Regions from separate parts of the Streptomyces sp. NPDC012835 genome, predicted to be linked through region 3. Evidence: riboswitches for the same ligand, from Rfam matches in the RefSeq annotation. Region 3 holds a riboswitch; each other region holds the start of a gene.
What was found. A riboswitch is a leader RNA that binds a small molecule or an ion and turns the genes downstream of it on or off. The one in region 3 is predicted to bind thiamine pyrophosphate.
Positions count from the first base shown of each region.

Region 1: it holds a riboswitch for thiamine pyrophosphate, as region 3 does, so the genes downstream of both, thiO (glycine oxidase ThiO) here and thiC (phosphomethylpyrimidine synthase ThiC) in region 3, are expected to answer to the same signal.
Region 2: it holds a riboswitch for thiamine pyrophosphate, as region 3 does, so the genes downstream of both, ACFY6S_RS28430 (thiamine ABC transporter substrate binding subunit) here and thiC (phosphomethylpyrimidine synthase ThiC) in region 3, are expected to answer to the same signal.

Region 1 is NZ_JBIBBW010000002.1:321,871-328,831, reverse strand. Features, by position in the region: gene ACFY6S_RS08945 (thiazole synthase) at 1-471, opposite strand, end outside; gene thiS (sulfur carrier protein ThiS) at 477-731, opposite strand; gene thiO (glycine oxidase ThiO) at 728-1,924, opposite strand; TPP riboswitch at 1,922-2,035, opposite strand; gene ACFY6S_RS08930 (NAD(P)/FAD-dependent oxidoreductase) at 2,235-3,398, shown strand; gene ACFY6S_RS08925 (Rv2175c family DNA-binding protein) at 3,517-3,882, shown strand; gene thiE (thiamine phosphate synthase) at 3,978-4,628, shown strand; gene metF (methylenetetrahydrofolate reductase [NAD(P)H]) at 4,798-5,715, shown strand; gene ACFY6S_RS08910 (hypothetical protein) at 5,767-6,828, shown strand; gene ACFY6S_RS08905 (phytoene desaturase family protein) at 6,934-6,961, opposite strand, start outside.
Region 2 is NZ_JBIBBW010000008.1:258,169-265,129, forward strand. Features, by position in the region: gene pyrH (UMP kinase) at 57-824, shown strand; gene frr (ribosome recycling factor) at 952-1,509, shown strand; gene ACFY6S_RS28420 (phosphatidate cytidylyltransferase) at 1,509-2,528, shown strand; gene rlmN (23S rRNA (adenine(2503)-C(2))-methyltransferase RlmN) at 2,609-3,715, shown strand; TPP riboswitch at 3,754-3,879, shown strand; gene ACFY6S_RS28430 (thiamine ABC transporter substrate binding subunit) at 3,963-5,081, shown strand; gene ACFY6S_RS28435 (ABC transporter permease) at 5,150-6,763, shown strand; gene ACFY6S_RS28440 (ABC transporter ATP-binding protein) at 6,763-6,961, shown strand, end outside.
Region 3 is NZ_JBIBBW010000005.1:173,731-180,691, reverse strand. Features, by position in the region: gene ACFY6S_RS22190 (YibE/F family protein) at 1-1,368, opposite strand, end outside; TPP riboswitch at 1,439-1,583, shown strand; gene thiC (phosphomethylpyrimidine synthase ThiC) at 1,576-3,387, shown strand; gene ACFY6S_RS22180 (hypothetical protein) at 3,430-4,263, opposite strand; gene ACFY6S_RS22175 (metallophosphoesterase) at 4,410-5,540, opposite strand; gene ACFY6S_RS22170 (LacI family DNA-binding transcriptional regulator) at 5,898-6,961, opposite strand, start outside.

The DNA of each region.
Region 1 (6,961 bases), on a different contig from region 3:
CGGTGAGCCCAGCGGCATGATCGCGGCGCAGCCCGCCTCCTCCAGCCTGCGGGCGAGCACCGGGTCGTCGTTGGTGTACGGCAGGACGGTGAAGCCGTCGTCCACCAGGGTCTCCGCCGCGTCGAGCAGCTCCACCGGGTCGGGCAGCAGGGTGCGCTCGTCCGCGACGACCTCCAGCTTCACCCAGTCCGTACCGAGCGCCTCACGGGCCAGCCGGGCGGTGAGGACCGCCTCCCCCGCGGTGAAGCAGCCCGCGGTGTTGGGCAGCGCGCGGATGCCCAGGGAGGCCAGGACGGAGAGCACCGAGCCCTGGACGGCGGGGTCGAGGCGGCGCATCGCGACGGTGGTGAGTTCGGTCCCGGAGGCGGCCAGGGAACGCTCCAGCACATCGAGGCTGGGCGCACCGCCGGTCCCCATGATCAGCCGGGAGCCGAAGGCGGTGTCACCGATGACGAGCGGGTCGTCGGCCATGGCGGTCAGCCTCCCTGGACGGCGGTGAGGATCTCGACCCGGTCGCCCTCCCGGAGGGAGGTGGCGGACCACCGGGAGCGCGGGACGACCGTCTCGTTGACGGCGGCGGCGACCCCCGAGGCGGCCCGGCTGAGGGCGGCCACGACGGTGTCGAGGGCGGCCGGGGCGGCGAACTCGCGCGGCTCGCCGTTCACCAGGACACGGACGCGGCGGGGCGGGGCGACGGGCGTCGGGCGCGGTGTCGCGGGCAGGTCGGTCATACGGTTCGCTCCTGACGTACGGGCGGGTGCGGGGCCGGCGCGGCGCCGAAGCGCAGCGGGGTGAAGGGCCGCGCGAGGTCCGGCAGCGCGCCGGTCGTCAGCACGTCGGCCATCACCTCGCCGGTCACGGGTGTCAGCAGGACCCCGTTGCGGTGGTGGCCGGTGGCCAGGCTCAGCCCCGGCAGCGCGGTGGGGCCCAGCAGCGGCGCGTTGTCCGGCGAGCAGGGACGCAGCCCGGCACAGGTCTCGGTGAGGGGCAACTCCGTGATGCCGGGGACCAGTTCGTGCGCGTCGCGCAGCAGCTCGTACACCCCGCCCGCCGTGACGGTGGTGTCCCAGCCGCGTTCCTCGCTGGTGGCACCGATCACCAGCTCGCCGTTCTCGCGCGGCACCAGATAGACGTGGCCGCCGCGCACCACGGCCCGTACGGTCCTGCTCAGGAACGGCGCGTACGGGGGCCGCACGCTCAGCCGCAGCACCTGGCCCTTGACGGGCCGCACGGGAGGGCGCACCTCGTCCGGTACGCCCTCCAGCGTGCCACTGAGGCTGCCGGCGGCCAGCACCACCTGGTCGGCGTGGAGCACACGGCCGTCGGACAGAACGGCGCCGGTGGCCCGGTCGCGTACGACGCCGAGGCGGGCGGCGCCGGCGCGGTGCAGGACGACCCCGGCGCGTTCGCAGGCCGTCAGGAGGGCGCGCGCCAGCCGCCGGGGATCGATCTGGTGGTCCCCGTCCGCCCGCAGACCGCCGCGTACGCCGGGCGCCAGCATCGGTTCGAGCCGGCGGCACTCGCGACCGGTCAGCCACTCGGGGGCCAGCCCCGAACGCTGCTGGAGCGCGTGCAGTTCGCGCAGCTCGGCGCGGTCGTCGGAGTCCAGGGCGACGGCGAGCGTGCCGCACGCGCGGTAGCCGGTGTCCTGCCCGCTCGCGGCCTCCAGCTCGGCGACGAACGCCGGGTAGCGCTCGGCGGACGCCAGGTTGAGACGGAGCAACGTCTCCTCGCCGTGGTGGAGTTCGGTGACGGCGGCCAGCATGCCGGCCGCGACCCGCGCGGCCCCGCCGCCCGGATCGGGGTCGGCGACGGCGGTGCGCAGCCCGCGCGACGCGGCCCGCCAGGCCGTGACGAGACCGATGATCCCGCCCCCGACGACGAGGACGTCACTGCCGGTGCGACCGGTACGAGACGACTGCATGGGCGTCCAGCCCCTCCCTTCGCCGGCATGACCCGGATCAGGTTCGTACGGTCGGAGGCCGCGTCAGCCTCCCTCTCAGCCCGGTGCGTCCGGACTCCCGCGAGGTAGTGTCGCCCGCCAGACTAACGCCCGGCCCGCCGGTGCGGTAAGGGCGCCCGCGCCGCGGCACGCCCGGCGTGCGGTGGCCGTCGCGCCCTCTGCGTAAGGTGACCGGGTGAGCGAGCCGGAGCAGCAGGGACACCAGGGACACCAGGGGCGGCGGGGACCGGGGCGGACCGGGGGACCGGGCGCCGTCGTCGTCGGGGCGGGCATGGCCGGCGTACAGACGGCCGTCGCCCTGCGGGAGAAGGGCTACCGCGGCCCGATCACCCTGATCGGGGCCGAACCGCACCCGCCGTACGACCGGCCGCCGCTCTCCAAGGCGCTGCTGCTCGGCAAGGCCGACAGCTCGGCCTTCGACATCGACTTCGGCGCGCTCTCCGTCGATCTGCGGCTCGGCCTCGACGTGACCGGAGTGCGCCCCGCCGACCGCGAGTTGGACACGGCCGCCGGACCCGTTCCGTACGACGTGCTCGTGCTCGCCACCGGCGCTGAGCCGGTCGGCCTGCCCGGCGGCGCGGGGGTCGCCGGGGTCCATCCGCTGCGGACGCTGGACGACGCCGTGCGGCTGCGCCCGGTCCTCGGCGAGCGGCGGCGGATCGTGGTGGTCGGGGCGGGCTGGATCGGCGCCGAGTTCACCACGGCGGCCCGCGAGGCCGGGTGCGCCGTGACGGTGGTCGAAGCGGCGGACCGGCCGCTCGCGGGCGCGCTGCCCGCCGAGGTCACGGCCCCGATGACCGGCTGGTACGCGGAGAGCGGCGCCGAACTCCTCACCCACGCGCGCGTGGAGGCCGTCGAGCCCGGCACGGTGACGCTCGACGACGGGCGGCGGCTCTCCGCCGACGCCGTGGTCGTGGGCATCGGCGCGCGGCCCGCCACGGGCTGGCTGGCGGACTCCGGCATCGCGCTCGGCCCGGACGGTTCCGTCACCGCCGACGAGGGGCTGCGCACCTCGCTGCCCGACGTGTACGCCGTGGGTGACTGCGCGTCCTTCCCCTCGGCCCGCTACGGCGAACGGCTGCTGGTCCACCACTGGGACAACGCGCTCCAGGGGCCGCACACCGTCGCGGCGCGGGTGGTGGGCGAGAGCGAGCGGGTCTACGACCCGGTGCCGTACTTCTGGTCCGAGCAGTTCGGCCGGTTCGTGCAGTACGCGGGCCACCACGCCGCGGCCGACACCCTGGTGCGGCGCGGCGACCCGGCGGGCGCGGCGTGGTCGGCGGTGTGGCTGCGGGACGGGGTGCTGGTGGCGCTGCTGGCCGTCGGCAGGCCCCGGGACCTGGCGCAGGGCAGGAAGCTGATCGAGGCGGGCGCGCGGCTCGCGCCGGACGCGGTGGCGGATCCGTCCGTACCGCTGCGCAAGGCGGTGCGCTGAGCGGAATCCGGCCGGGCGCTGTTCCGTCCGTCACGTACGGGTACGGTCACGACGCGGTGGCGGCCTCTTTCAGCGCCCTTGGCTACCGACTGTCAGTCCGGGATGGCACGCTTGTCCTGTGACCGAGATTGACGCAAAGATCGATGCTCTCGTCCCCGCCTGGCTCCACCTGCCCGATATCGCCGAAATGTTCGATGTCGAGGTGACGCGTGTGCGGCAGCTGGTGAAGGAAGGCCAGCTGATCGCCGTGCGGCGCGGGGAGAACAGGGCGCTTCAGGTGCCCGCCGCCTTCATCGACGGCGGCAAGGTGGTCAAGGGCCTCAGCGGCACCCTGACGCTGCTGAGGGACGACGGCTTCACCGACGAAGAGATGCTCGAGTGGCTCTTCACTCCCGACCCCAGCCTGCCGGGCACGCCCGCGCAGGCGCTCAGCGAGAATCGCGGCACGGAGGTGAAGCGCCGGGCCCAGGCACTCGCCGTCTGAGACCGGCACCGTCCGCGGTGCGCGGCGCCGCCCCGGCCCCGGTGGCCATGGCGGCGCCGCGCACCCGCCCGAACCGACAACGGGGGGAATTTCCCATGCCCACGGCCGACAGGCCCACGGTCGACGCCCGGCTCTACCTCTGCACGGACGCCCGCCGGCGCCAGGGCGACCTGCCCGAGTTCCTCGACGCCGTGCTCGCGTCCGGGGTGGACATCGTCCAGCTGCGCGACAAGGGCATGGAGGCGGCCGAGGAGCTGGAGCACCTCCGGGTGTTCGCGGACGCCTGCCGCCGCCACGGCCGGCTGCTCGCCGTGAACGACCGGGCGGACATCGCCCACGCCGCCGGCTCCGACGTGCTGCATCTGGGCCAGGGCGACCTGCCCGTCCCGGCGGCCCGCGCGATCCTCGGGAGCGCCCCGCTGATCGGCCGCTCCACCCATTCCGAGGCCGAGGTGGACGCCGCCGCGGCCGAGCCCGGCGTGGACTACTTCTGTACGGGCCCCTGCTGGCCCACCCCCACCAAGCCCGGCCGGCCCGCCCCCGGCCTCGGTCTGGTGCGGTACACGGCGGCGCTGGCCCCGGAGCGTCCGTGGTTCGCGATCGGCGGCATCGACGCGGCCAACCTCGACGAGGTGCTGGACGCCGGAGCCCGCAGGATCGTCGTCGTCCGGGCGATCACCGAGGCCGACGACCCGGCCGCCGCGACGGCGGCCCTGGCCGCGCGGGTACGCGAACGCGACGGGTGACCCGGCCTTCCGGACCGGCGCGAGGCCCGTCCGGCGCCGAGCGCCGGTACCGGCGAGGCGCCGCCGGCCCGTATCGGCATGTGGACAGCGATCGGCCAGGTACCCGGCATTACCGTCAAATGTTCCGGTTCGGTTGGGACGACCGGCAGGCCCTGGCTAACCTGCACATATGGCCCTCGGTACAGCTTCGACCAGATCGGATCACGCACGGACTGTGCGAGATCTGCTCGCGTCCGGAAAAACGTCCTATTCGTTCGAGTTCTGGGCGCCCAAAACCGAAAAGGGCGAGCGCAATCTCTGGAACGCGCTGCGCCGGGTCGAAGCGGTCGCCCCGAGCTTCGTCTCCGTGACCTACGGCGCGGGCGGCTCCACCCGGGCCGGCACGGTCAGGGCGACGGAGCGCATCGCCGCCGACACCACGCTCACCCCCGTCGCGCACCTGACAGCGGTCGGCCAGTCCGTCGCGGAGCTGCGCAACATGGTCGGCCAGTACGCCGACGCGGGCATCCGCAACATCCTCGCCGTGCGGGGCGACCCGCCGGGCGACCCGATGGGCGAGTGGGTCGAGCACCCGCGGGGCGTGCGCTACGCCGCCGATCTGGTCCGGCTCATCAAGGAGGCCGGTGACTTCTGCGTCGGGGTGGCCGCCTTCCCCGAGATGCATCCGCGCTCGCCGGACTGGGAATCGGACACCCGGCACTTCGTCGACAAGTGCCGCGCCGGTGCCGATTACGCCATCACGCAGATGTTCTTCGACCCCGAGGGCTACCTCCGGCTGCGCGACCGCGTCGCCGCCGCCGGTTGCGCGACACCGATCATTCCCGAGATCATGCCCGTCACGAGCATCAGGATGCTGGAGCGGCTTCCGCAGCTGTCCACCGCTGTCTTCCCGCCCCGGCTGAAGGAGCGGATCCTCGCGGTCAAGGAGGATCCGGCCGCTGTACGCTCCATTGGCATCGAGTTCGCGACGGAGTTCTGCGCCGAGCTGCTCTCCGAGGGTGTCCCCGGCTTGCACTTCATCACGCTCAACAACTCCACGGCGACGCTCGAAATCTACGAGAATCTCGGACTGCACGAGCAGTCGTGACCGGCCGCACCGACCCCGTTCCGGGCGGGCGGCCGCAGGAGAGGGGCGCGCATGGGCTGGACGGTCCTCTACATCGCATTCGGCATCGTGGCCCTGTGGTTGCTGGGTGAAGTACTGCTCCAGTACAAGGCGCGGCTGCGCTGGCGGCTCCTCGCCTTCGCCGGATTCCTCGTGGTGGTCCTCGGGGTCCTGATTCCCCAGGTCTTCGTCATCGCGGTCGGCGCGATCGCCTTCGCGGTCGGCCAGACCTATGTGACCCTCTCGTTCCGCCGCGGCTTCGCCACCGGCTGGTCGATCGGCGGCAGCCCCCGCGCCGGCCGCCGCCGCAGGGCGAGTTCGGCGGCGGCCGACCGTGAACCGGCCCTGGAGGTCTCGGACCTGGAGTACGAGCCGGTCACGCCGCCCGCGGACGCCGCCCCGGCGTACGGGGAGCGGTCCGGCTCCGACGACACCGGGCCGTACGGCGGCTACGACGACGCCCCGGCCGCCGCCCGGTCCGAGGACACCGCCCGGGAGCAGGGGAGCGAGGACCGGGGGAGTCAGCAGAGCGCCGACGGATGGGGCACCGGCTTCGACGCCTACCCCGGCTATCAGCAGTACTCCCCGGACCAGACGGACCAGACGGACCAGGACGTCTTCGCGCCCCGGAAGCAGGACGGCTACGCGGACCAGGACTCCTACGGGAACCAGGACGCGTACGCGGGCAAGGAGGCGTACGCCGCGCAGGACGCGTACAGCACCGGCTACCCCGGCCAGGACGCGTACGCGGCCCAGGACGCCTACGCCCCGCAGTACGACTACGGGAACGCGACCGGCGACCAGCGGTACGCCGCCTACTCCGACCCGTACGTCGGCTCGTCGCAGCATTCCCCGGCCCACGACGGCCACCCGTACGGACCGTACGACGGCCTGGGCGAAGGGCCGGGTGATGGCCGGCAGCAGTACGCCGACCCCTACGACAGCAGGCAGTACGCGGGGGACACACCGCCCGGCGGGGTCTGGGTCCCACAGCAGCGCGAACGCGACGAGAACGCGTTCCCGCCCCTGCCCGGCGAGCAGCCCCAACAACAGGGCTACGACCCGCACTACAACGACCAGCAGTACCGGTACTGACGAACCGTCAGCCAGGCGTCGCCGTCAACCGGCCCTCCCCGCGGGGCCGGTGAGGTGACATCACCGGCCTCGCGGGAGCGGCGCCGACGCACGTCGCCGCACCGCTCACCGCGAGCCCCGGAACTCCGCACCC
Region 2 (6,961 bases), on a different contig from region 3:
GGAACCGCAAGGACCCCCGGCAATGGCCTTCTTCGTATGTGCACGAGGAGATCTCCATGAATCAGGCCGATCACAGCGACGACGGCACGAAGAGCGGCACGAAGCACGGACGTTTCATGCTGAAGCTGTCCGGTGAGGCGTTCGCCGGCCGGGGCGCGCTCGGTGTCGACCCCGATGTCGTACACGCCATGGCCCGCGAGATCGCCGCCGTCGTCAGGGACGGCGCCCAGATCGCGGTCGTCATCGGCGGCGGCAACTTCTTCCGCGGCGCCGAACTCCAGCAGCGCGGCATGGACCGGGCGCGCTCCGACTACATGGGCATGCTGGGTACGGTCATGAACTGCCTGGCCCTCCAGGACTTCCTGGAGAAGGAGGGCATCGACTCCCGCGTCCAGACCGCCATCACCATGGGCCAGGTCGCGGAGCCGTACATCCCGCTGCGCGCCGTACGCCACCTGGAGAAGGGCCGCGTCGTCATCTTCGGTGCCGGCATGGGCATGCCCTACTTCTCCACCGACACCACCGCCGCCCAGCGGGCCCTGGAGATCGACGCCGAGGCGCTGCTGATGGGGAAGAACGGGGTGGACGGGGTGTACGACTCCGACCCCAAGACCAACCCGAACGCGGTGAAGTTCGACGCGCTGGAGTACAGCGAGGTCATCGCCGGTGATCTCCGTGTCGCCGACATGACCGCGATCACGCTGTGCCAGGACAACAAACTGCCGATCCTCGTCTTCGAATTGCTCACCGAGGGCAATATCGCGCGTGCGGTCAAGGGTGAGAAGATCGGCACACTCGTGAGCGACCAGGGCACCCGGGACTGACCCCGGACGGCCCCGCACGGGGATGGACAAAGCCCTGCCGGTCGGACACCGTGCAGGAAGAAGACGCGACGCAGGTTCCGCCGGCCGGTCAACGTGCCGGGCCACTCAAGACACGCAGGAGCAAGTGGTGATCGAAGAGACCCTCCTCGAGGCCGAGGAGAAGATGGAGAAGGCCGTCCTGGTCGCCAAGGACGACTTCGCCGCGATCCGTACCGGGCGCGCGCACCCGGCGATGTTCAACAAGATCGTGGCGGACTACTACGGTGCCCTGACCCCGATCAACCAACTCGCCTCGTTCGCCGTGCCGGAGGCACGGATGGCCGTGGTGACCCCGTTCGACAAGAGCGCGCTGCGCAACATCGAGCAGGCGATCCGCGACTCCGACCTCGGCGTCAACCCCAGCAACGACGGCAACATCATCCGGGTGGTCTTCCCCGAGCTGACCCAGGACCGCCGCAAGGAGTTCATCAAGGTCGCCAAGACCAAGGCCGAGGACTCGAAGATCTCCATCCGCGCCGTGCGCCGCAAGGCCAAGGAGACCATCGACAAGCTGGTCAAGGACGGCGAGGTCGGCGAGGACGAGGGCCGTCGCGCCGAGAAGGAGCTCGACGACACCACCGCGAAGTACGTCACGCAGGTGGACGAGCTGCTCAAGCACAAGGAAGCCGAGCTGCTAGAGGTCTGATGAACGACTCATCCCGGGGGGCCCCACCGACAGCCGGTTACTGGGGACCGACCGACCAGGGGGCCATCCCGGCGGGTCCCGCCTTCGACGAGCGCTCCGCACAGCAGACTCGGCCCATGCCCATCGCGCCCGACGGATTCGGCGACGAATTCCGTGACGACACTCCGCAGGAGCCCATGGCCGCCCCTCCGCCGCCGCCCCAGAAGAAGCGGGCCGGCCGTGACCTGCGAGCGGCCATAGGGGTCGGTGTCGGACTCGGTGCGGTGGTCGCGGCGTCGCTCTTCATCGTCAAGGCCGTGTTCGTCGGCGTCATAGCGGTCGCGGTGGTCATCGGGCTGTGGGAGCTGACCTCACGGCTGGAGGAGAAGAAGGGCATCAAGGCCCCGCTCGTGCCTCTGGCCGTGGGCGGCGCGGCGATGGTCGTCGCCGGATACGCGGGCGGTCCCGAGGGCGCCTGGGTCGCCACCGCCCTGACCGCCCTCGCGGTGCTGGTCTGGCGGATGACACAGCCGCCCGATGGCTATCTGAGGGACGTGACCGCGGGGGTATTCGCCGCCTTCTACGTACCGTTCCTGGCCACCTTCGTCGCGCTGCTGCTCACGGCGGACGACGGCCCGCTGCGCGTGCTGATGTTCCTGCTGCTGACGGTCGTCAGCGACACCGGCGCGTACGCCGTCGGCTGGCGCTTCGGCACCCACAAGCTCGCGCCGCGCATCAGCCCCGGCAAGACCAGGGAGGGGCTCGGCGGAGCCGTCCTCTTCGCCATGGTGGCCGGGGCGCTCTGCATGGAATTCATGATCGACGGCGGGCACTGGTGGCAGGGGCTGCTGCTGGGGCTGGCCGTAGCGGTCAGTGCCACGCTCGGCGATCTGGGCGAGTCGATGATCAAGCGGGACCTCGGCATCAAGGACATGGGCACGCTGCTGCCGGGCCACGGCGGGATCATGGACCGGCTGGACTCCCTGCTGCCGACGGCTCCGGTGGTCTGGCTGCTGGTGGTGCTCTTCGTAGGGTCCTGATCAGGGCTTTCGTCCGAAGGGGGTCCGTTGTCCACAGGGCAGCGCACCCCCTTCGGCATGTCTGCGACACTGGATCCACCATGCCTGTACCTGGAGAACTCACTTTCGTCGCGCCGCGCGGAGCCAAGAAGCCCCCGCGCCATCTCGCCGACCTCAGCCCCGACGAGCGCCGCGAGGCCGTCACCGCGATCGGTGAGAAGGCGTTCCGCGCCAAGCAGCTGTCGCAGCACTACTTCGCGCGGTACGCCCACGACCCCGAGCAGTGGACCGACATCCCGGCCGCCGCCCGCGAGAAGCTCGCGACCGAGCTGCTGCCCGACCTGATGTCGGTGGTGCGGCACATCTCCTGCGACGACGACACCACCCGCAAGACGCTCTGGCGGCTGCATGACGGCACCTTGGTCGAGTCCGTGCTGATGCGCTATCCCGACCGCGTCACCATGTGCATCTCGTCCCAGGCGGGATGCGGGATGAACTGCCCGTTCTGCGCCACCGGACAGGCCGGCCTCGACCGCAACCTCTCCACCGCCGAGATCGTGCACCAGATCGTCGACGGCATGCGGGCGCTGCGCGACGGAGAGGTGCCCGGCGGTCCCGCCCGGCTCTCCAACATCGTCTTCATGGGCATGGGCGAGCCGCTGGCCAACTACAAGCGCGTCGTGGGGGCGATCCGCCGGCTCACCGACCCGGAGCCCGACGGACTCGGCCTCTCGCAGCGCGGGATCACCGTCTCCACCGTCGGTCTGGTCCCGGCGATGCTCCGGTTCGCCGACGAGGGCTTCAAATGCCGCCTCGCCGTGTCGCTGCACGCCCCCGACGACGAGCTGCGCGACACCCTCGTCCCGGTCAACACCCGCTGGAAGGTCCGGGAGGTGCTCGACGCCGCCTGGGAGTACGCGGAGAAGTCCGGCCGTCGCATCTCCATCGAGTACGCCCTGATCCGCGACATCAACGACCAGGCGTGGCGCGGCGACCGGCTGGGCCGGCTGCTCAAGGGCAAGCGGGTGCACGTCAACCTGATCCCGCTCAACCCGACCCCGGGGTCCAAGTGGACCGCCTCGCGCCCCGAGGACGAGAAGAAGTTCGTCGAGGCCATCGCCGCCCACGGAGTGCCCGTGACCGTACGCGACACCCGTGGTCAGGAGATCGACGGCGCGTGCGGACAGCTGGCCGCCTCGGAGCGCTGAGACCGTACACCTGTAGCCTGGGCCGGAAAGCACCACTCGATTTCCGACAGGGGAGCGCCACAGCGCTGAGAGTGCGGCACATGTCCGTGAGAGCGGGCAGCGGCCGCAGACCCTCTGAACCTTGCCCAGGTCATTCTGGGTAGGAAGTTCGGACACCACTCAAGCTGTTGCGCCCTGCCCCGGTTCCGGTCGCCCGGATGCCGGGGCGGGGCCGCGTCTTCTCCTGGACATCCCAGGAGGAAAACCAGTGAGCACCACCCGTAACCGGGCCGCCGGACTGGCCGCCGTCGCGATCACCACCGCGCTCGGGGTCTCGACACTCGCCGCCTGCGGCGGCTCCGACGGCGCGGGCGAAGCGGCGGACGGCGGATCCGGCGGTACGAAGTCCCGGACCGTCACCCTCGTCAGCCACGACTCGTTCAACGCCTCACCCTCCGTGCTGAAGGAGTTCACCAAGGAGACCGGCTACACGGTCAAGGTGCTCAAGAGCGGCGACGCGGGCGAGGCCCTCAACAAGGAGATCCTCACCAAGGGAGCGCCCCAGGGCGACGTCTTCTTCGGCGTCGACAACACCCTGCTCTCCCGCGCGCTCGACAACGGCCTGTTCACGCCGTACGAGGCGAAGAACCTGGACCGGGTCGACCCGGCGGCGCGCCTCGACGGGGACCGGCACCGGGTCACGCCCGTCGACACCGGTGACATCTGCGTCAACTACGACAAGAAGTACTTCGCCGACAAGAAGCTCGCGCCCCCCGCGTCCTTCGACGACCTGGTGAAGCCCGCCTACAAGAACCTGCTGGTGACGGAGAACGCCGCCACGTCCTCGCCGGGGCTGGGCTTCCTCCTCGGCACGGTCGGGCGCTACGGCGACGACGGCTGGCAGGACTACTGGAAGAAGCTGAAGGCCAACGGCGTCCAGGTCGTCGACGGCTGGGAGCAGGCGTACAACGAGAACTTCTCCGGCTCGGCCGGCGGCAGGAAGGCCGGGGCCGAGCGCCCGCTCGTCGTCTCGTACGCCTCCAGCCCGCCGGTCGAGGTGCTGTACGCGAAGCCGCGGCCCAAGACGGCTCCGACCGGGGTGGCCACCGGCACCTGCTTCCGGCAGACCGAGTTCGCCGGGCTGCTCACCGGCGCGAAGAACGAGGCGGGCGGCAAGGCGCTGCTGGACTTCCTGATCAGCGAGAAGTTCCAGGCGGACATGCCGCTGAACATGTTCGTGAACCCGGTGGTCGAGAAGGTCGCGCTGCCCGCCCTCTTCACCGAGTTCGGCGCCACCGTCGAGCGGCCCGAGACCGTCGCGCCGGCGAAGATCGCCGCCAACCGTGAGCAGTGGGTCCAGTCGTGGTCCTCGCTCGTAGTGAAGTAACGGCGAAGAGGCCGGCAGGGCGGGCCGGAGGGGCCGCACGGCGGGCGACCGCCGTCCGGCTCGCCCTCATGGCCGTGCCGTTCGCGTTCTTCGCGGTCTTCTTCGCCTACCCCGTCGCCGCGATCGTCGGGCGCGGGCTGAGGACCGGCGAGGGCTGGCAGTTCGGCCGGATCACCGGTGTGCTGAGCCGCCCCGACATCCTCGGTGTCCTGTGGTTCACCACCTGGCAGGCGCTCGTGTCGACCGCGCTCACCCTGCTGATCGCGCTGCCCGGCGCCTATGTGTTCGCGCGCTTCGACTTTCCGGGCAAGGGGGTGCTGCGCGCGGTGGTGACCGTGCCGTTCGTGCTGCCGACCGTCGTCGTCGGCACGTCCTTCCTGGCGCTGCTCGGCCGGGGCGGGCTGCTGGACGAGCTGTGGGGCGTGCGCCTCGACACCACCGTCTGGGCGATCCTCCTCGCGCATGTCTTCTTCAACTACGCGGTCGTCGTCAGGACCGTGGGCGGACTGTGGTCGCAACTCGACCCGCGTCAGGAGGAGGCCGCGCGGGTGCTCGGCGCGGGCCGCCTCGCGGCCTGGCGGCGGGTGACGCTGCCCGCCCTCGGCCCCGCCGTCGCCGCCGCCGCGCTGATGGTCTTCCTGTTCACGTTCACCTCCTTCGGCGTCGTGCAGATCCTCGGCGGTCCCGCCTACTCCACGCTGGAGGTGGAGATCTACCGGCAGACCGCGCAGATCTTCGACCTGCCCACCGCCGCCGTGCTGACGCTGGTCCAGTTCGCCGCCGTCGGCGCGATCCTGGCGGTGCACGCGCGGACCGTACGGCGGCGCGAGACGGCGCTGCGGCTGGTGGACCCCGCGCTGACGGCGGCCCGGCCGCGCGGAAGGGGGCAGTGGGCGCTGCTCGGCGGAGTCCTCGCCTCCGTCCTGCTGCTGATCCTGCTGCCGCTCGGGGTGCTGGTCGAACGCTCCCTGGACGGGCCCGGCGGATACGGGTTCGGCTTCTACCGGGCCCTCGGCTCGGCCGAGGCGAGCGGCGGCACCTTTCTCGTGCCTCCACTGGAGGCCGTCGGCAACTCACTGCGGTACGCGCTCGCCGCGACCGTGATCGCGCTGGTGGTGGGCGGGCTGGCCGCCGCCGCTCTGACCCGGCGCGCGGGACGGCTGGTGCGGGGCTTCGACGCCCTGCTGATGCTGCCGCTGGGGGTCTCCGCCGTCACCGTCGGCTTCGGCTTCCTGATCACCCTCGACAAGCCACCGCTCGACCTGCGCGCCTCCTGGATTCTGGTGCCGCTCGCCCAGGCGCTGGTGGGCGTCCCGTTCGTCGTACGGACCATGCTTCCCGTACTGCGGGCCGTGGACGGCCGGCTGCGCGAGGCCGCGGCGGTCCTCGGGGCGTCCCCGCCGCGCGTCTGGCGTGAGGTCGATCTGCCGCTGGTGCGGCGGGCGCTGCTGGTCGCCGCCGGGTTCGCCTTTGCCGTCTCGCTCGGCGAGTTCGGCGCGACGGTCTTCATCGCCCGCCCGGACCGGCCGACGCTGCCGGTGGCCGTGGCCCGGCTGCTGGGGCGGCCCGGCGAGCTGAACTACGGCCAGGCGATGGCGCTGTCCACGGTCCTGATGGTGGTGTGCGCGGTGTCGCTGCTGGTGCTCGAACGTATCCGTACCGACCGCTCCGGAGAGTTCTGATGACCCTGCTGACCCTGTCGGACGTGACCGTACGGTTCGGGGCCCGCGCGGACGGGCGGACCGCTCTCGACGCGGTGGATCTGAGCATCGCCGAGCACGAGATCGTCTGTGTGCTCGGCCCCAGCGGCAGCGGCAAGTCCACGCTCCTGCGGGTGGTCGCCGGGCTCCAGCACCCGGACGGCGGGCGGGTGCTCCTCG
Region 3 (6,961 bases):
ACCGGATGCGGGACCCGTACCCGGCCCGGTCGGGCCGGCGCCCTCCGCACCCGCGCCGGGGCCTGTCGGCCCCGCCGCTGCCGGTCCGGCCGGGCCGGGGTCCGCCTGTCCCGGGGTGTGCCGGTCGGCGGACACCACCAGCGCCGCCAGCGCCGTGGTCACCGGGACGGAAGCGACCAGCCCGATCGAGCCCACCAGGGTCCGTACGATCTCCTCCGCCACCAACTCGCTGTTGGCGACCGAGCCGACGCTCGACTGCGCGATCGAGAAGAGCAGCAGCAGCGGCAGCGCCGCGCCCGCGTAGGCGAGTACGAGGGTGTTGACCACCGAGGCGATGTGGTCCCGGCCGATCCGGATGCCCGCGCGGTACAGGGCGCGCGGTCCCATGGTCGGGTCCGCCTGACGCAGTTCCCAGACCGCCGAAGTCTGGGTCACCGTCACATCGTCCAGCACACCCAGCGATCCGATGATGACCCCCGCGAGCAGCAGACCGCTCATGTCGATCTCGGGGTAGAGACCGTGGATCAGACCGGTGTTGTCGTCCGTGTTGCCGGTCAGGCTCGCCCAGCCGATGAAGAGCGACCCCAGCAGCCCGATCAGCAGCAGTGAGATCAACGTGCCGAGTACCGCGACGGAGGTACGGGCCGTCAGACCGTGGCAGGCGTAGAGCGCGATCAGCATGATCGCGCTCGCCCCCACGACCGCCACGATCAGCGGGTTCGAGCCCTGGAGAATCGCGGGCAGGATGAACAGCGTCAGGATGGCGAAGGAGATGGCGAGCGCTACCAGCGCCATGACTCCGCGCATGCGTCCCACCACGACCACCGCCAGGGCGAAGATGCCGGCGAGCAGGGCCATGGGGAACTGGCGGTCCACATCGGTCACGGAGTACTGGAGATCGCGGGGAGCGTCAGGCGCGTACGCCACCACCACGCCCTGTTTCACGTGAAACTGCCGCGGTGCGTCCGGCTGGACGATCTCGACGAACGTGTGTCCCTTCTCCTTGCCGCTGGTGACTTCGATCGTGGCCTTCTTGCAGGTGCCGGTCTCCTCCTGCACCGCTTCGCGCCCCTGCGGCGTGGACGTGTCACCGGTCGCCGGGACCTGCGAGGCGTTCACGTCCTTGCAGTCGACCCGTTCGAGCTGTACGACGCGTCCCTGCTCGGTCTGCCGGTCGAAGCCCACACCGGTGCGCTCGTGGGCGGGGGCGCCGCCCGGCCAGAGAACGGCGAGCCCGACGACGACCGCGGCCGCGAAGGGGATCAGGACCGCCGCGATCACCTTACGGAGATGGAGCGAGACCGGCGCGGCGGGCCCATGGCTGTGCGAGTGGCCGTGCGGCTCGTGAGTCTGCTGGGGTGAGGTCACCGCCAGATCATCGCAAGAAGGAGGGGGCCCTCTGTTCAGCACGCCCGAAATGGCGCTAGCGTGGAGACACCTTTGCACACGCGGGAGCTCGGAGCACCGGGCTGAGAGGGCGCTGAACGAGGTGGTGCGGGACTCTTCCCCACCCGCCTGAGCTGCGTCGACCGCTGAACCTGTTACCGGGTAATGCCGGCGTAGGGAGTAGGTCTCATGACCGTTCAGGACGCACGCACGCCTGCCTCCGATTCGGGAAATCCGAACGAGGCCGGGAAGTCCATCGGCTGGCACAAGGGATATGTGGAGGGCTCACGCCCCGATCTCCGGGTGCCGGTCCGGCAGGTGCACCTCACCAACGGCAAGGATGTGACGCTGTACGACACGTCGGGGCCGTACACCGACCCCGCGGTGGAAACCGACGTACGCCGTGGCCTCGCGCCCCTGCGGGAGAACTGGATCGTCGCGCGCGGCGACACCGAGGAGTACGACGGGCGGCCGGTCCGCCCCGAGGACGACGGCCTCAAGCACACCTCGCCGCGCGGGGGAGTGCTCCGGAGCGCAGTGACCGATCTACGGGGTCTCGACGCGGTCTTCCCCGGACGGCCACGCCGCCCGCGCCGCGGCCACCCCGGCCGGGCGGTCACCCAACTCGCGTATGCCCGTGCCGGGGAGGTCACCCCGGAGATGGAATACGTCGCGATCCGCGAGAACGTCTCCCCGGAGGTCGTACGCGAGGAGATCGCCGCGGGCCGGGCCGTACTGCCCGCCAACGTCAACCACCCGGAGATCGAGCCGATGATCATCGGCAAGCGGTTCCTGGTGAAGGTCAACGCCAATATCGGCAACTCCGCGGTCACCTCCTCCATCGAGGAGGAGGTGGAGAAGATGACCTGGGCGACCCGCTGGGGAGCCGACACCGTCATGGATCTCTCCACCGGCCGCAACATCCACACCACCCGCGAGTGGGTGCTGCGCAACTCCCCCGTGCCCATCGGCACCGTCCCGCTCTACCAGGCCCTCGAAAAGGTCGACGGCAAGGCCGAGGAGCTGACCTGGGACATCTACCGGGACACGGTGATCGAACAGGCCGAGCAGGGCGTCGACTACATGACCGTCCACGCGGGGGTACTGCTGCGGTACGTGCCGCTGACGGCCCGTCGCAAGACCGGCATCGTCTCGCGCGGCGGCTCCATCATGGCCGCGTGGTGCCTCGCGCACCACAAGGAGTCGTTCCTGTACGAGAACTTCGAGGAGCTGTGCGAGATCCTCGCCGCGTACGACGTGACGTACTCCCTGGGTGACGGCCTGCGGCCGGGCTCCATCGCCGACGCCAACGACGAGGCGCAGTTCGCCGAGTTGCGCACGCTGGGGGAGCTGAACACGACGGCCAAGCGGCTGGGCGTTCAGACGATGATCGAGGGGCCGGGCCATGTCCCGATGCACAAGATCAAGGAGAACATCGACCTCCAGCAGGAGATCTGCGAGGAGGCGCCGTTCTACACGCTCGGCCCGCTGACCACCGATGTGGCTCCGGCGTACGACCACATCACCTCCGGGATCGGCGCGGCGATGATCGCCTGGTGGGGCACGGCGATGCTCTGCTACGTCACCCCCAAGGAGCACCTCGGCCTGCCGGACCGCGATGACGTCAAGACGGGTGTCATCACGTACAAGATCGCGGCACACGCGGCGGATCTCGCCAAGGGGCATCCCGGGGCGCAGGAGTGGGACGACGCTCTCTCCGACGCCCGGTTCGAATTCCGCTGGGAGGACCAGTTCAATCTGGCGCTCGACCCGGACACGGCGCGGGAGTTCCATGACGAGACCCTGCCGGCGGAACCCGCGAAGACGGCGCACTTCTGCTCGATGTGCGGTCCGAAGTTCTGCTCGATGAAGATCTCGCAGGACATCAGGCGCCGGCACGGTGAGGCCATGGACGCGGACGAGGCCGAGGCGGGCATGGCCGAGAAGTCCAGGGAGTTCGCGGCGTCCGGGAACCGGGTCTATCTGCCGCTGGCCGACTGAGCGTTCGTACGACGGCACGGGCGTCCTGAGCGCCGGTCGGAGCTACTCCGGCCGGTGGTCAGGACCGCCGAAGTCCGGGCTCGTGAAGTCCGGACTGCTGAAGGTCGGACGCCGGCCGTCCGCCGCGCCCTCGTCGGGGCTGGAGAAGTCCGGACGGCTGTAGCCGATCTTGGGCAGGTGCTTGATCCGGCGCGGCGGCCCCGGTGCGGCCGGATCGGCGCTGGGGTCCGCCAGCGCGGTCCGCAGGAAGGGCAGGATGCCCCGCTCCAGTAGGGCGTGGCGCCAGGCTTCCCGGGCACGGGCCACCTCGTCCGGCGGCTCTCCGCTCGGCGACTCCTCGGCCGGGAGCTGGGTCGCGCTGTTGCGCAGGGCGGTGACCAGCAGCGCCACCGCCGCGGCCAGCACACCGAGCACGGTGACGGCCGCGAAGAACCAGCCGACGGCCAGCATGCTGGTCGCGAACGCGGGTGCGGGGTCGAGGGCCTTGAGCAGATAGCCGACGAGCAGGAAGATCAACGCGGCTGTGCCGCCCAGAATCGGGACCAGCACGGTGATGACGGCCGCGAGTCCGGCACCCGAGCCCGGTGCGTCGTCGTCCCCCGCGTCGAGGACGGAATCCTGGATCGAGGAGGCGGTGAGGGCCGGCGAGCGGGCGTCCTCGCGGACCTTCGCGTAATGCTCGTACTCCGCCGCGGCGGACGCGGTGATCAGCGCCGTGGCTTTCAGTGCCATCGTGCGCAGCTGTTCTGCATTGAGCCGGCGGCCGATCTCGGCGAGATCGGGCCGTTCGTGCGCGGTGCGCAGTGCGTCGCCGAGGATCCGCTCGAAATCCGCGCGATCCTCGCTCAGCAGGTGTGGAGCGCTGTTCATGTGCATCCCCCGATACTCCGTAGGGCCGGGTCGTCCGTGCGGGACGGAGAGCCGGCGGAACGGAGGAGAGCCTGCTACGGATAAGCCGATGGTAGAGCTGTTCTGGCGCGGGGTGACAGGGGGTTTCCGGAAATCACCGGTCCGGCATTTCCTCAGCCGGTCAGCGGAAGCTGTTCCACCAGCAGTTTCCCGGCCATGGTGACGCCGCCGTCCATGGCGATGGCGAGTCCGTCGGCATATACGTGCGGCCCTTCCACTCCGGGGCCGGAGTCCTCTTCGCCGTCCGTGTCGTCCTCGGTGCCGACTTCCCCGAGCAAATAGGGAATGGGGCTGTGGCCGTGGACGATTCGCTGTCCGCCGTACTGGGAGAGCAGTTCGCGCACGGCCTCGGCGCCGCCTTCGTCACGGAACGCGAAGCGTTTGGTGAGCTTGCGGAACAAATCCCAGCATTCGTCCGCGTCATTGCGGGTCAGGATCTGGTGCACGGTGTCGTTGACGTCGTCGATCGTGGAGCCGTAGTCGAGATAGGCCGTCGTGTCGGAGTGCATCAGCAGATGCCCGTCCTGTTCGACGATCGCGTCGAGCCGTGACATCCATTGCAGATGAACGTCCTGAAGACGCTCCATGTCGGTCCGCTGGCCGCCGTTGAGCAGCCAGGCGGCCTGGAAGGTCGCGGTGCCGGCGCCGGAGTTGACGGGAGTGTCGCCGAATCGCTTCGCGCCGATGAGGAGCAGTTCGTGATTGCCCATCAGGGCCTTGCAGTAGCCACCGGAGGCGGCGGCTTCGGCGGAGAGGCGCATGACGAGGTCGATGACGCCGATGCCGTCGGGGCCCCGGTCGGTGAAGTCGCCGAGGAACCAGAGGCGGGCATTGCCCGCCGCCCAGCGGCCCTCCGCGTCGATGAGGCCCTGCCCGGCGAGGGCGGCGATCAGTTCGTCGAGGTAGCCGTGGACGTCACCGACGGCGTAGAGCGGGCCGAGGGCGTCGGTCGCGGGGATGTCGACGGGGTCCACATGGACCTGGACGGTGTCCGTCCGGTTGATCACCGGGAGGTCGCGTTCGGTGGGCGTGTAGCCCTCCGGCAGTTCGTCGGCCGGGATCGCGTTGCCGGGGTGCCCGGACGGGCCGTCCGTCACCACCGCGTCGAACGGTGCCTGCCCCGGCGCCGGTTCGGGCCGCGCCGGCTCTCCGGACTGAACGGGCATCTGCGCGTACGGCGGAACGCGGAAGTCGCGCAACGTCGCCGTCCGCACCACGGGTCCCTGGCCGGCCCCCTGTGTCATCGACCCCTCCACCACCGTCGCGCCGCCGTACACCCCTAGGGCCCGCCCGGTCGGGATGGGGATGAGCCCATCGACGATAGGGGAAAGTCCGTGGTGTCGTGCGCCCATCATAGGAATGCCGCTGGTCCTGTGGGACGCACCAGGGGTGGTGAATCCGGTCGGACCTCCGGATCGGCAACGATTTTCGCGCCGATCGCCCCAAATGCGAAAGGTCTGGTCCTCCGGCCGACCCCGGGAGTCTACGGCCGTCGGGCCCGGGACCGTTGCCGGGACACCGGAACGTCGTAACCGGAGGCCCGGCGCCATCCCGGCGCTCCTCGGCGGCCCTGGGTTCCCCGGGCCGCCGGCCGTACGCGGTCAGTCGCCCGCGGGGGAGCGCGGGGGGCTGACGGTGGTGCGCGGCGGACGCCGCTGCGAGGAGGTCCGGACGATCAGTTCGGTCGGTATGACCTGCTCGACCGGCCGACCGGTGTCGATGCCCTCGATGGCGTCGATGAGGAGCTGGACGACCGCGGTGCCGATACGGCGCGGTTTGAGCGAGAGCGTGGTGATGGGCGGCTCGGTCGCGGCGTACACGGTGGACTCGCTGCAGCAGACCAGCAGCAGATCCTCGGGCACGCGCAGGCCGTACCGCCGGGCGGCGGCGAGCAGATCGGTGCCGTTGGGGTCGAACAGCCCGTAGACGGCGTCGGGGCGGTCGGGACGGGCCAGCAGCCGGTCCGCGGCGACCGCCCCCGCGCAGGGGTCGTGGGCCGGGTAGGACTCGTACACCGGATCCTGGCCGACGCGCTCGCACCAGCGCAGATAGGCGGTGGTGGAGAGCCGGGTGTAGGTGTCCGTGGTGGTGCCGGTGAGCAGCCCGATCCGGCGGGCGCCCGCGTCGGCGAGGTGGTCGAGCAGATCGAGGACGGCCGCCTCGTGGTCGTTGTCGACCCAGGCGGTGACGGGCACGGTGCCGGCGGGCCGGCCGTCGGAGACGACGGGGAGTCCTTGACGGACGAGTTCGGCGACCACCGGATCGTGGTCGGAGGGGTCGATGACGACGGTGCCGTCCAGGGCGACGTTGGCCCAGACGTCGTGGCGGGAGGTGGCGGGGAGGATGACGAGGGCGTAGCCGCGGGCGAGCGCGGCCGAGGTCGCGGCCCTGGCCATCTCGGCGAAGTAGGCGAACTCGGTGAAGGTGAAAGGTTCATCCCCGTACGTGGTCACGGTCAGGCCGATGAGGCCCGACTTGCCGGTACGGAGGGTTCGGGCCGCGGCGGAAGGCCGGTAGCCGAGGCGTTCGGCGACCTCCCGGACGTGGCGTCTCGTGGCGTCGGGTAAGCGGCCCTTGCCGTTGAGCGCGTCCGAGACAGTCGTGATGGAGACACCGGCTGCGGCGGCCACGTCCCTGATGCCCGCCCGGCTTTGCCGGTTTCCCC